Regions from separate parts of the Brevibacillus sp. HB1.1 genome, predicted to be linked through region 3. Evidence: predicted binding sites of a transcription regulator. Region 3 holds the regulator's gene; each other region holds the start of a gene.
What was found. Region 3 encodes LexA, which represses DNA repair genes until DNA is damaged. Its sites were predicted from a motif close to CGAACATATGTTCG; they were not measured.
Positions count from the first base shown of each region.

Region 1: HPY27_RS00370 (YolD-like family protein) is a predicted target of LexA. The motif match lies at 691-704, and genes of this name have one in related genera.
Region 2: HPY27_RS02990 (DNA polymerase IV) is a predicted target of LexA. The motif match lies at 1,214-1,227, and genes of this name have one in related genera.
Region 4: recA (recombinase RecA) is a predicted target of LexA. The motif match lies at 1,325-1,338, and genes of this name have one in related genera.

Region 1 is NZ_JABMIV010000001.1:74,361-76,567, reverse strand. Features, by position in the region: gene HPY27_RS00375 (bile acid:sodium symporter family protein) at 1-529, shown strand, start outside; gene HPY27_RS00370 (YolD-like family protein) at 760-1,011, shown strand; gene HPY27_RS00365 (hypothetical protein) at 1,227-1,460, opposite strand; gene HPY27_RS00360 (GNAT family N-acetyltransferase) at 1,637-2,197, shown strand; gene HPY27_RS00355 (P1 family peptidase) at 2,194-2,207, shown strand, end outside.
Region 2 is NZ_JABMIV010000001.1:617,688-619,894, forward strand. Features, by position in the region: gene HPY27_RS02980 (ABC transporter ATP-binding protein) at 1-179, opposite strand, end outside; gene HPY27_RS02985 (hypothetical protein) at 499-780, opposite strand; gene HPY27_RS02990 (DNA polymerase IV) at 1,318-2,207, shown strand, end outside.
Region 3 is NZ_JABMIV010000001.1:277,709-279,915, reverse strand. Features, by position in the region: gene HPY27_RS01190 (DUF4269 domain-containing protein) at 1-377, opposite strand, end outside; gene HPY27_RS01185 (DUF456 domain-containing protein) at 486-971, shown strand; gene lexA (transcriptional repressor LexA) at 1,022-1,645, opposite strand; gene yneA (cell division suppressor protein YneA) at 1,808-2,143, shown strand.
Region 4 is NZ_JABMIV010000001.1:417,004-419,210, forward strand. Features, by position in the region: gene HPY27_RS01960 (RecX family transcriptional regulator) at 1-111, opposite strand, end outside; gene recA (recombinase RecA) at 181-1,239, opposite strand; gene HPY27_RS01970 (DEAD/DEAH box helicase) at 1,407-2,207, opposite strand, start outside.

The DNA.
Region 1 (2,207 bases), 200 kb from region 3:
CTTGTTTTTAGGGGCAACAGTTGAGATGGATTTGGCTGAATTGATGAAGGGTTTATTTTATATGATCGTGTTGCCATCGCTTGTCGGTATGCTGCTCAACCATTTATCAAAAGGGAACGTCAAAAAAACGCTGGCACCAAAATTAGCGCCATTTTCTAAGATGGGAATGGGTGTTGTCGTCGCGATCAACAGCTCGATGGTCTCGTCTTACTTTCATATGATGGACGCAAAACTGGTGGGGATGGCGGTCCTTGTGTTGTTTGTAGCTATTTTGGGTTATTTGATGGGGTGGGGGATCGCAAGGCTGTTCGGATGGGAGCGGGATGTGATCGTCACGTTAACCTTCAACAGTGGAATGCGAAACATTAGTGCTGGGGCAGTTATGGCGATCACGTACTTTCCTGCGCCTGTTGCACTTCCCGTTGTTCTCGGTATGCTTTTTCAGCAAATACTCGCTTCTACCTTCGGAAAATTTTTGGAGCTGGTCGAGAAAAGACCGCAGCATCAAACACAGGAATTATCAAGTTAAAAGTAAGAGCCGTTTTCCAATTAATTTTTGGAAAACGGCTTTTTTCTTATGGTCCTCAAGACTCGGCAGAACAAATGGGAAGACTTTTCGAGAGGAACCTCTCATAAGGCAAGTACCTACCGTTTTCTCTCCCCGTTCATGAGGAATTGAAAAAAAGGTTGCGAACTTGTGTTCGTAATCACTATAATGGAAATACAATTTCTCACACAGGATGAGGCGGGTGGAAACGCGTGGCTAACGGCGATCTTGAAGTAACGGACAAAGAAAGAGAGGCATTTATGTACATGCTACGAGATTCGGGAAGAGAAAATTATCCATTGAATGTGAGCTGGTGTGTGTCCTTTGAGGGGGAGCGGGGGAATACGTGCAGCATGTGGGGTGTGGTCAAATGGGTAGACCCGAAGGCAAGGCGTGTTCAATTAGCAAACCAAACGATTAGTCAATGGATCGAGATGGAGAAAATTATCAATGTCCATGCATAGCTGTGCGAGTGGAAACCTTACATGAAATTCAACTCATGCAGGGTTTCTTTCTTTTCTGCACAAAAATCCAAGTCTATATGTAATGAAACCTAACACAAAAACACAGAAAATTCGAAAGTTTGGTTGACATTCGTTCTTTTCATGTTAGAATATATTACATAGCATGCATTCTCTCCACTTCCTATTTGACCCAATCATGGGGTCCTTTTTTTTGCCTATGTTTCATTCTTCGGATATGGCTTCCCATCGGCTTGAAATAACTTGCTCACCATTCCATAAAGACGACCTGACATGTTAGGAAAAACGAAGGAGTATTCATTCGCTCCTTGATTTAGCAAGACGATCGGTGCTTCCACGATGTAGGGGACTTTCATTAGATCAAGCATCTTTTTATATTCCTCTACCTTGGAATGGTCGACCGTATAATAAAATGATTTGGAAAAATTCATGCGAGCACGCTCCTTTCCCTTATTGTAGCATATCCACAGTCAGGCGTATAAATGAACATAATAAATGTTATGTAAACAATGTAATTTCCTCTTTCTAGTATGAAGAGAGAAGATTCACAAAGATTGCTACCTATGATAGAATAAAAGACCGAAATTTTACCAATAGGAGATAAATGATGATAATCAGCCAACAACTACTTTCTGTGAACGGGTTATCCTACACGATTCGCTCTGCAATAGAAACAGATGCAAAACAGTTGTCGGAATTGCGACTGCAAATCGATAGAGAGACTGAAAATTTGGACAGAGAAAGAGGAGAGGCTTTCATCGATGTGCAAGGATTCGAACACATCATCAATACGGATGCAGAAAGTCCAAGAAACTTGTTTTTAGTTGCGGTTGTACAGGATCGGATTGTCGGGTTTTCCAGATGTGCAGGTGTTTACTTAAACAGATTTGCACACAAAGTAGAGTTTGGTGTATGCGTCTTACAAGAGTTCTGGGGTTATGGCATTGGGAAGAATCTCTTGCAAGAATCAGTTGCCTGGGCAGACGCCAACCACATTACCAAAATGACGTTGAATGTGATGGAAACGAATGAGAAAGCCATTGAGCTGTACAAACGATTTGGTTTTGAAATCGAAGGGGTACTCAGAGGCGACAAAGTTCTTTCCGATGGCAATTTCTACAACACCATTATTATGGGAAGATTCAAAAATGACAGGAGAGTAACATGACGAGAAAACG
Region 2 (2,207 bases), 340 kb from region 3:
TCCGCCATTGCGGGAGACGCTGCATGCGTTAACAGTTCGCGTAAAATAAAGTAGACCGATGCATAAGGCACCAGCATGCATATTGCGCTCAAGGAGGACAATATCGCCGAGACAACGAGCAAGCCGCGCTTCTCATCCGCAATCTCCAGCAAGCGACGCACACCTTTTTTGGGCTGCATTCCCTCTTTGCTCTCCATTGTCGTCATTCCTGTTCTCCTCTCTCCTGCTTGCTTCTTTTGTCCTATCCCTTATCATAATGTGACCTTCTGCCCTCTACCGCCGATTGCCGGATAGATCTTACCCCTAGCCGGAGCATTCTTTTATTTAGGAACAACAATACGGTCATAACCGTTTTGTTTGACCGCAAGCGGTCGCATCCAGCTTTATGAAAAACGTCGAGATGTTTCGATCCCCCGATGAGAGGGGACGTTTTTTACACAAAAAAACCTTTCCCACTTGGAGGCTAGCTCCCACGGAAAGGTTGCGTTGGTTTTTCGATTATGGTTGGACTACTTTTTCTTTCGCTTTCGTTACGATGTGGTGACCGAGCGGCAAGCCGCGCTGCTCCAGCTCATCAGCTGTCACAATATGGAGCGTCTCACTTTTACACGGCATGGGCATCAAGCCGCCCAATGGACTCATCACTCTTCCGATCGTGTCTGTCTCAATGAGCACGTACAGGCCTTTTTCCTCCAATTGTTGCATGAATTCTCCCCAACGTTTGGAAGTAATTTGATCGGCGTGCTTGGTGAATATGACACCCATTTCTTGTGCTAGCATGTTAAATCTCCTTTGTTCTATCCGTCAAATATATGCTTCAAAAGATAATCTAACAATACAGGGAAACCTCTCTTCTGGCAAAATCCGTGTAAGCCAAAAAAACACGAAAAACGGTTGTTTTTGACCGCTTTTCGTTTCAGGAATCTCGCATCTTCTTCGCACACACCGTTTCATCGCGGCACGCTGTTTTTTGCAGCTTGCTTTTGAAAAAGAGACCTATTTTTGTCTATTTACGGTGTTATTCTTGTGCACTCCCCATCATGTACCTACTTTTCCTTTATTCAGAAATTCGTTGCCAGCTTCACATGCAGCAGTCGGGCAAAAGGAACCCAGTGGACCTCAGAGCCTGCCCGAAGCTTAAGGCGTTGCGCTACTTGGTCAATATGGATGACCTGGGGGCATTTTTTGCATTCCAATTATTCTCATTGCATTACGAACATACATTCGGTATATAATAAGAATATACGTTCGCATCCATAGCGTGTATGGACTTTGTAGTACATCTACGAATCACCAACTTTACAGGAGTGAAATGCCGTGCCTCAAGAGCGAACCATTATGTTAGTTGACGGACAATCATTCTATGCTTCGATTGAAAAAGCGGCCCGGCCAGACTTGAAAGATAAGCCAGTCGCTGTAGCTGATCCCTCTAGAAGATCTGGTATCATTCTGGCTGCTTGCCCCGTCGCCAAATCACGCGGTGTAACAACGGCCGAAAGAGTCGGCGAGGCGCTTGCGAAATGTTCCGATTTGGTCGTAATACGCCCCCGAATGCAAACATATATCACCGTATCCTTGCTTCTTACCGAGATCTTCGAGTCATTTACGGACCAGGTCGAACCTTATTCCATCGATGAACAGTTTCTTGATGTTACAGGTTCTATCAGTTATTTCGGGGCTCCGGAAGAGATTGCTCACCAGATCCAGACACACGTTCTGTTATCAACAGGTGTTTGGACGCGGTGCGGAATTGGACCAACGAAAGTGTTGGCGAAAATGGCTACTGATAATTTTGCTAAAAAAATGCCCGAAGGTATCTTTAAACTTGGTTTCGACAATTTAGAATCTGTATTATGGCCGTTACCGGTACATCAAATGTTTATGGTTGCCTCTCGAATGGCTCGTCATTTTACACGTATGGGTCTTTACACGATTGGCGACATTGCGCGTCTGGAACTGGGTGATTTTAAAAAGCGTATGCGAAAAGAGATGGGCAAGCAAAGTGATATACAGGCGGAATATTATTGGCAGACAGCACGTGGAATAGACCCTAGCCCTGTCGTGGCAAGTATTCGTAATAAATTAAAATCGGTTAGTCACGGCAAGGCGCTCAGAAGCAGCCTTTATCGGAAGATTGAAGATATCGAGGTTATACTGCTGGAATTGGTGGTGGAGGTCTGTCGTCGCAGCAGGAGACTGGGTTACAT
Region 3 (2,207 bases):
TCGATGTCCATATGACGATAGGCGTTTTGCTTTTCGACAGCTACCGGTTGAGCAAACAATTCAAACCAAAAGCCAGCTGTGAAAAACGAGATAACGCACGTGGGCGTACTATTCACATCTGAGTGTGTCACTTCAAATCCGGGCAAACAGCCAAATGCTGTACGAACAGCCTGCTCAAACTGCTCCAGATCATGACTCTCGCAAATAATATCCAGATCGCTTTGCACAACATCAATGTCCAATGGGATGGTTCCGGCAAGCACTGGATGGTAATCGGATAGTACTTCCATGATGTGCGTCTGTTGAATCGCTTCCCACGCTGCTTTTTGGCGAATCGTCCCTCTGCCCAAGTAGGAGAGATCATGCCAATTTCTCATGAGACTACCTCCATGTCTGCTTTCTTTTAAAAAAGTTTAGACAAAAGTGAATAAGTACGCAACGAAATCGATAATCACTCGTATACCTAAATGAAGGGAGTGTAGTAGATGGAAATATTTTTGTGGGTAGTGGTTGTGTTATTGTTCTTGCTAAGCATCGCAGGAATTTTCTTACCCGTTTTACCTGATACGATATTACTGTGGGCGGGCTTTTTGCTCTATCACTTTTTCATTGCAGATCCGGGAGCGGGATTGCCGGCATCCTTTTGGTGGGGAATGGTCGTTCTAAGCATTCTGCTTTACGGTGCTGACTTGCTGACGAATATGTACTTCGTGAAAAGGTATGGAGGGTCCAAATGGTCGTCCATTGCTGCTGCGGTCGGTATTATCCTCGGGATTTTCGTTTTCCCACCGTTTGGTATGCTGATCTTACCGTTCGTATTCGTCGTTCTCGTAGAGTTGATGGTGCAGAAGCAGTCGATGGAGAGAGCAGTGAAAGCGGGCGTAGGCTCACTGATCGGATTTTTAGGTAGTGCAGTCGTAAAAGTCATCTTGCAAGTTACGATGATCATCTGGTTTTTTATCGCCAGATAATAGACAGAAAACAAAAAGGACAGCCTCGGCTGTCCTTTTTTACGTGGGAACTAGTGAATGAGTCGATAAACACCGATGACTTTACCGAGAATAGTGACATGCTCCAGGATGATCGGTTCCATCGTGGCATTTTCCGGTTGGAGACGGAAGTGATTCTTTTCTTTGAAAAATCTTTTAACGGTCGCTTCGTCTTCTTCTGTCATGGCTACGACAATATCACCATTGTTGGCTACGTGCTGTTGGCGAACAATGACGTAGTCTCCGTCGAGAATTCCGGCATCAATCATACTGTTCCCGGAGACGCGCAGCATATAGACCTTGTCAGAAGTCACGATATTGTCTGGAAGCGGGAAGTACTCTTCTACATCCTCAATGGCAGTAATCGGTTGTCCAGCGGTTACTTTTCCGATTACTGGCACACGGACGACAGAGTCTTCGAAATTGTCTTGAAAACGATCTTCATCTGATAGCAATTCGATGGCACGAGGTTTGGTAGGATCTCGACGAATGAGGCCTTTTTTCTCTAAGCGTGCCAAATGCCCATGTACTGTTGAGCTGGAAGCTAGTCCAACAGCCTCCCCAATTTCACGTACAGATGGCGGATATCCTTTATCACGAACTTCCTTTCGTATGAACTCGATGATGGCTTGTTGTCTACTCGATAATTTTGACATAGAAAGACACCCCTGATTTCTCGAACATATTTTCCTATATTATACCATGGGAGCTTGCGTTCGACAAACATAAGTTCGATTATTTGTTGACATGAACATATGTTCTCATTTATTATGAGGCTACAAGTGATCAGAACGTATGTTTGTGAGGAGGCCATTATTATGAATTCATTGACAGTACGTAATCGTTTCGAGAAAAAAGAAGAACGTCGTGTTCGTTTTGGTATCACGAGAGGACAAGCTCTCTTGTTTCTTATTACATTTACTCTCTTTTTTTACCTGTTAACCGAACTAGTGTTTGCTTCTTCGCCAATGGAGGAGCCACAAGGCATAGAAGTAACCGTACAATCTGGAGATAGCCTATGGTCGTTAGCTGTTCAATACAATACAGATCAGATGGATGTTCGGGACTATATAATAGAAATTAAGGATGCGAACGGTTTAGAGAGCAACAGGATTTACCCAGGTCAGACTCTCATCCTTCCTGATACTCCGTAAGTGTTCGGCTGTCTTGCGGGATCATTCGAATGTGGTATAATGAAGCGGCACTACTACAGAGTGG
Region 4 (2,207 bases), 140 kb from region 3:
TACCAGTATGTCTTCGTGTACGGTAATGGCATACTCGCCTTCGACATCGATATGGTAGCGTTGCTTTTGTTTGATATCTCGATGAACGGCAGTGATCAGGCCGCTCTTCATGATGATTCACTCCTTCGCAAAGCTAAAATAACAGCCTGTCTCATCGACAGGCTGCTCTTCTACTCTTCATTACTCCAGATCAAATGTAGGCTCTTCATCTTGCTCTGGGTCATTTACTGCTTCACCTTCTGGAACAGAACCAGGGTTTAGGCTGAAGTATTCGCGCACCTTTGTTTCAATCTGTGATGCAATGTGCGGATTTTCTTTCAGGAAGACTTTCGAATTCTCTCTACCTTGGCCGAGACGCTCCTCATTGAAGGAGTACCATGCACCACTCTTTTGAACCACATCGATCTCGGAACCGATGTCGAGAATGCTACCTTCTCTGGAAATACCTTCGCCGTACATGATATCCACTTCAGCAACCTTGAATGGTGGTGCTACTTTATTTTTGACGACTTTGATCTTCGTCTTGCTTCCCAAAATGTCGTTGCCAACTTTGATAGATTCCGCTTTACGAACGTCCAAGCGAACACTCGCGTAGAACTTCAAAGCGCGTCCACCCGGAGTTGTTTCTGGGTTACCGAACATAACTCCCACTTTTTCACGAAGCTGGTTGATGAAGATTGCAATCGTTTTGGACTTGTTGATGGCGCCGGACAGCTTGCGGAGTGCTTGGGACATCAAGCGTGCTTGCAAACCTACGTGGGAATCTCCCATCTCGCCTTCGATCTCTGCTTTTGGTACGAGTGCCGCAACGGAGTCGACTACGATAATGTCTACCGCACCAGAGCGCACCAGTGCTTCCGCGATCTCCAATGCTTGCTCACCAGTGTCTGGTTGGGACAACAGCAATTCATCGATGTTCACACCCAGCTTCGCAGCGTAAACCGGATCCAAGGCATGCTCAGCATCGATAAACGCAGCTTGTCCACCCTGTCTTTGAACTTCTGCGATGGCATGAAGCGCTACTGTTGTTTTACCAGAAGACTCTGGTCCGTAAATCTCAACAATCCGTCCGCGTGGGAACCCACCCACACCAAGTGCAATATCTAGAGCAAGTGCACCGCTAGAAGCCGTAGAAATCTGGATGTTGGATACTTCCCCCAACTTCATAATGGAACCTTTTCCGAATTGCTTTTCTATTTGACGCAATGCACTCTCCAAAGCTGCGCGACGATCTGACAAATGGTACACACCCTTTCAATTTTCGCATCTCTTTTGCTTGTCTTCATCATACCTCGAGACAGAAGTGTTTGCCAAGTATTTTTTACGAACAAATATTCGCATCGTAAAAAAGCAGCCATTTCCTGGTTGTTCCCAGAGAAATGACTGCTTTGTGTAATACTCTCTAATTAGGAACGCTTCGCTCCGCGAGGCTTTGCAGGCTCCAGATTGATTCGTTTTCCGTTGATACGTGTTTGACGCAGTGACTCATATACGAAAGCAGCTACCTCTTCTGGAACCTCAACAAATGTGAAGTTCTCGAAAATGTCGATGCGACCTACTGATTTTCCTGGGATACCCACAGATTCAGAGATCTCGCGTACCAGATCCTGTGGCTTCATGTTCGCATTGCGGCCTACGTTCAGGAAGAAGCGAACCATGCCTTTTGCTGCGCCTGTCTCACCAAAGTTGTACGCTTCTACTTCCTGCCCTTGTCCCGCTTCGGTATGGAATGCCAGGTGTAATGCAGCAGCTGCTACTTTTTCAGCCGGGTATTGACCTACGAGAGCATCCGCTACTTTTTGATACATATCCGCGATTGCATCGCTTTCCAAAAGGCTAGTCAATTGTTCACGCAATTGCTCTTGTTTGCGCTCAGCCACTTCCTCCAGGGAAGGAACATTGCGAGAGAGCACTTGTGCTTTTGTCTGCTTTTGGATAAACATCATTTGTCTTACTTCACGCGGCGTAACCAGCGTCATCGCAATTCCTTTGCGACCTGCGCGACCAGTACGGCCAATACGGTGTACGTAGCTCTCAGAGTCTTGTGGAATATCGTAGTTGATTACGTGAGAGACGTTTCCTACGTCGATACCGCGTGCTGCTACGTCAGTCGCGATCAAGAATTCAATCGAGCCCTCACGGAACGCATTCATGACCTTGTCACGTTGTGCCTGTGACAAGTCACCATGCAATCCGTCCGCAAGGTA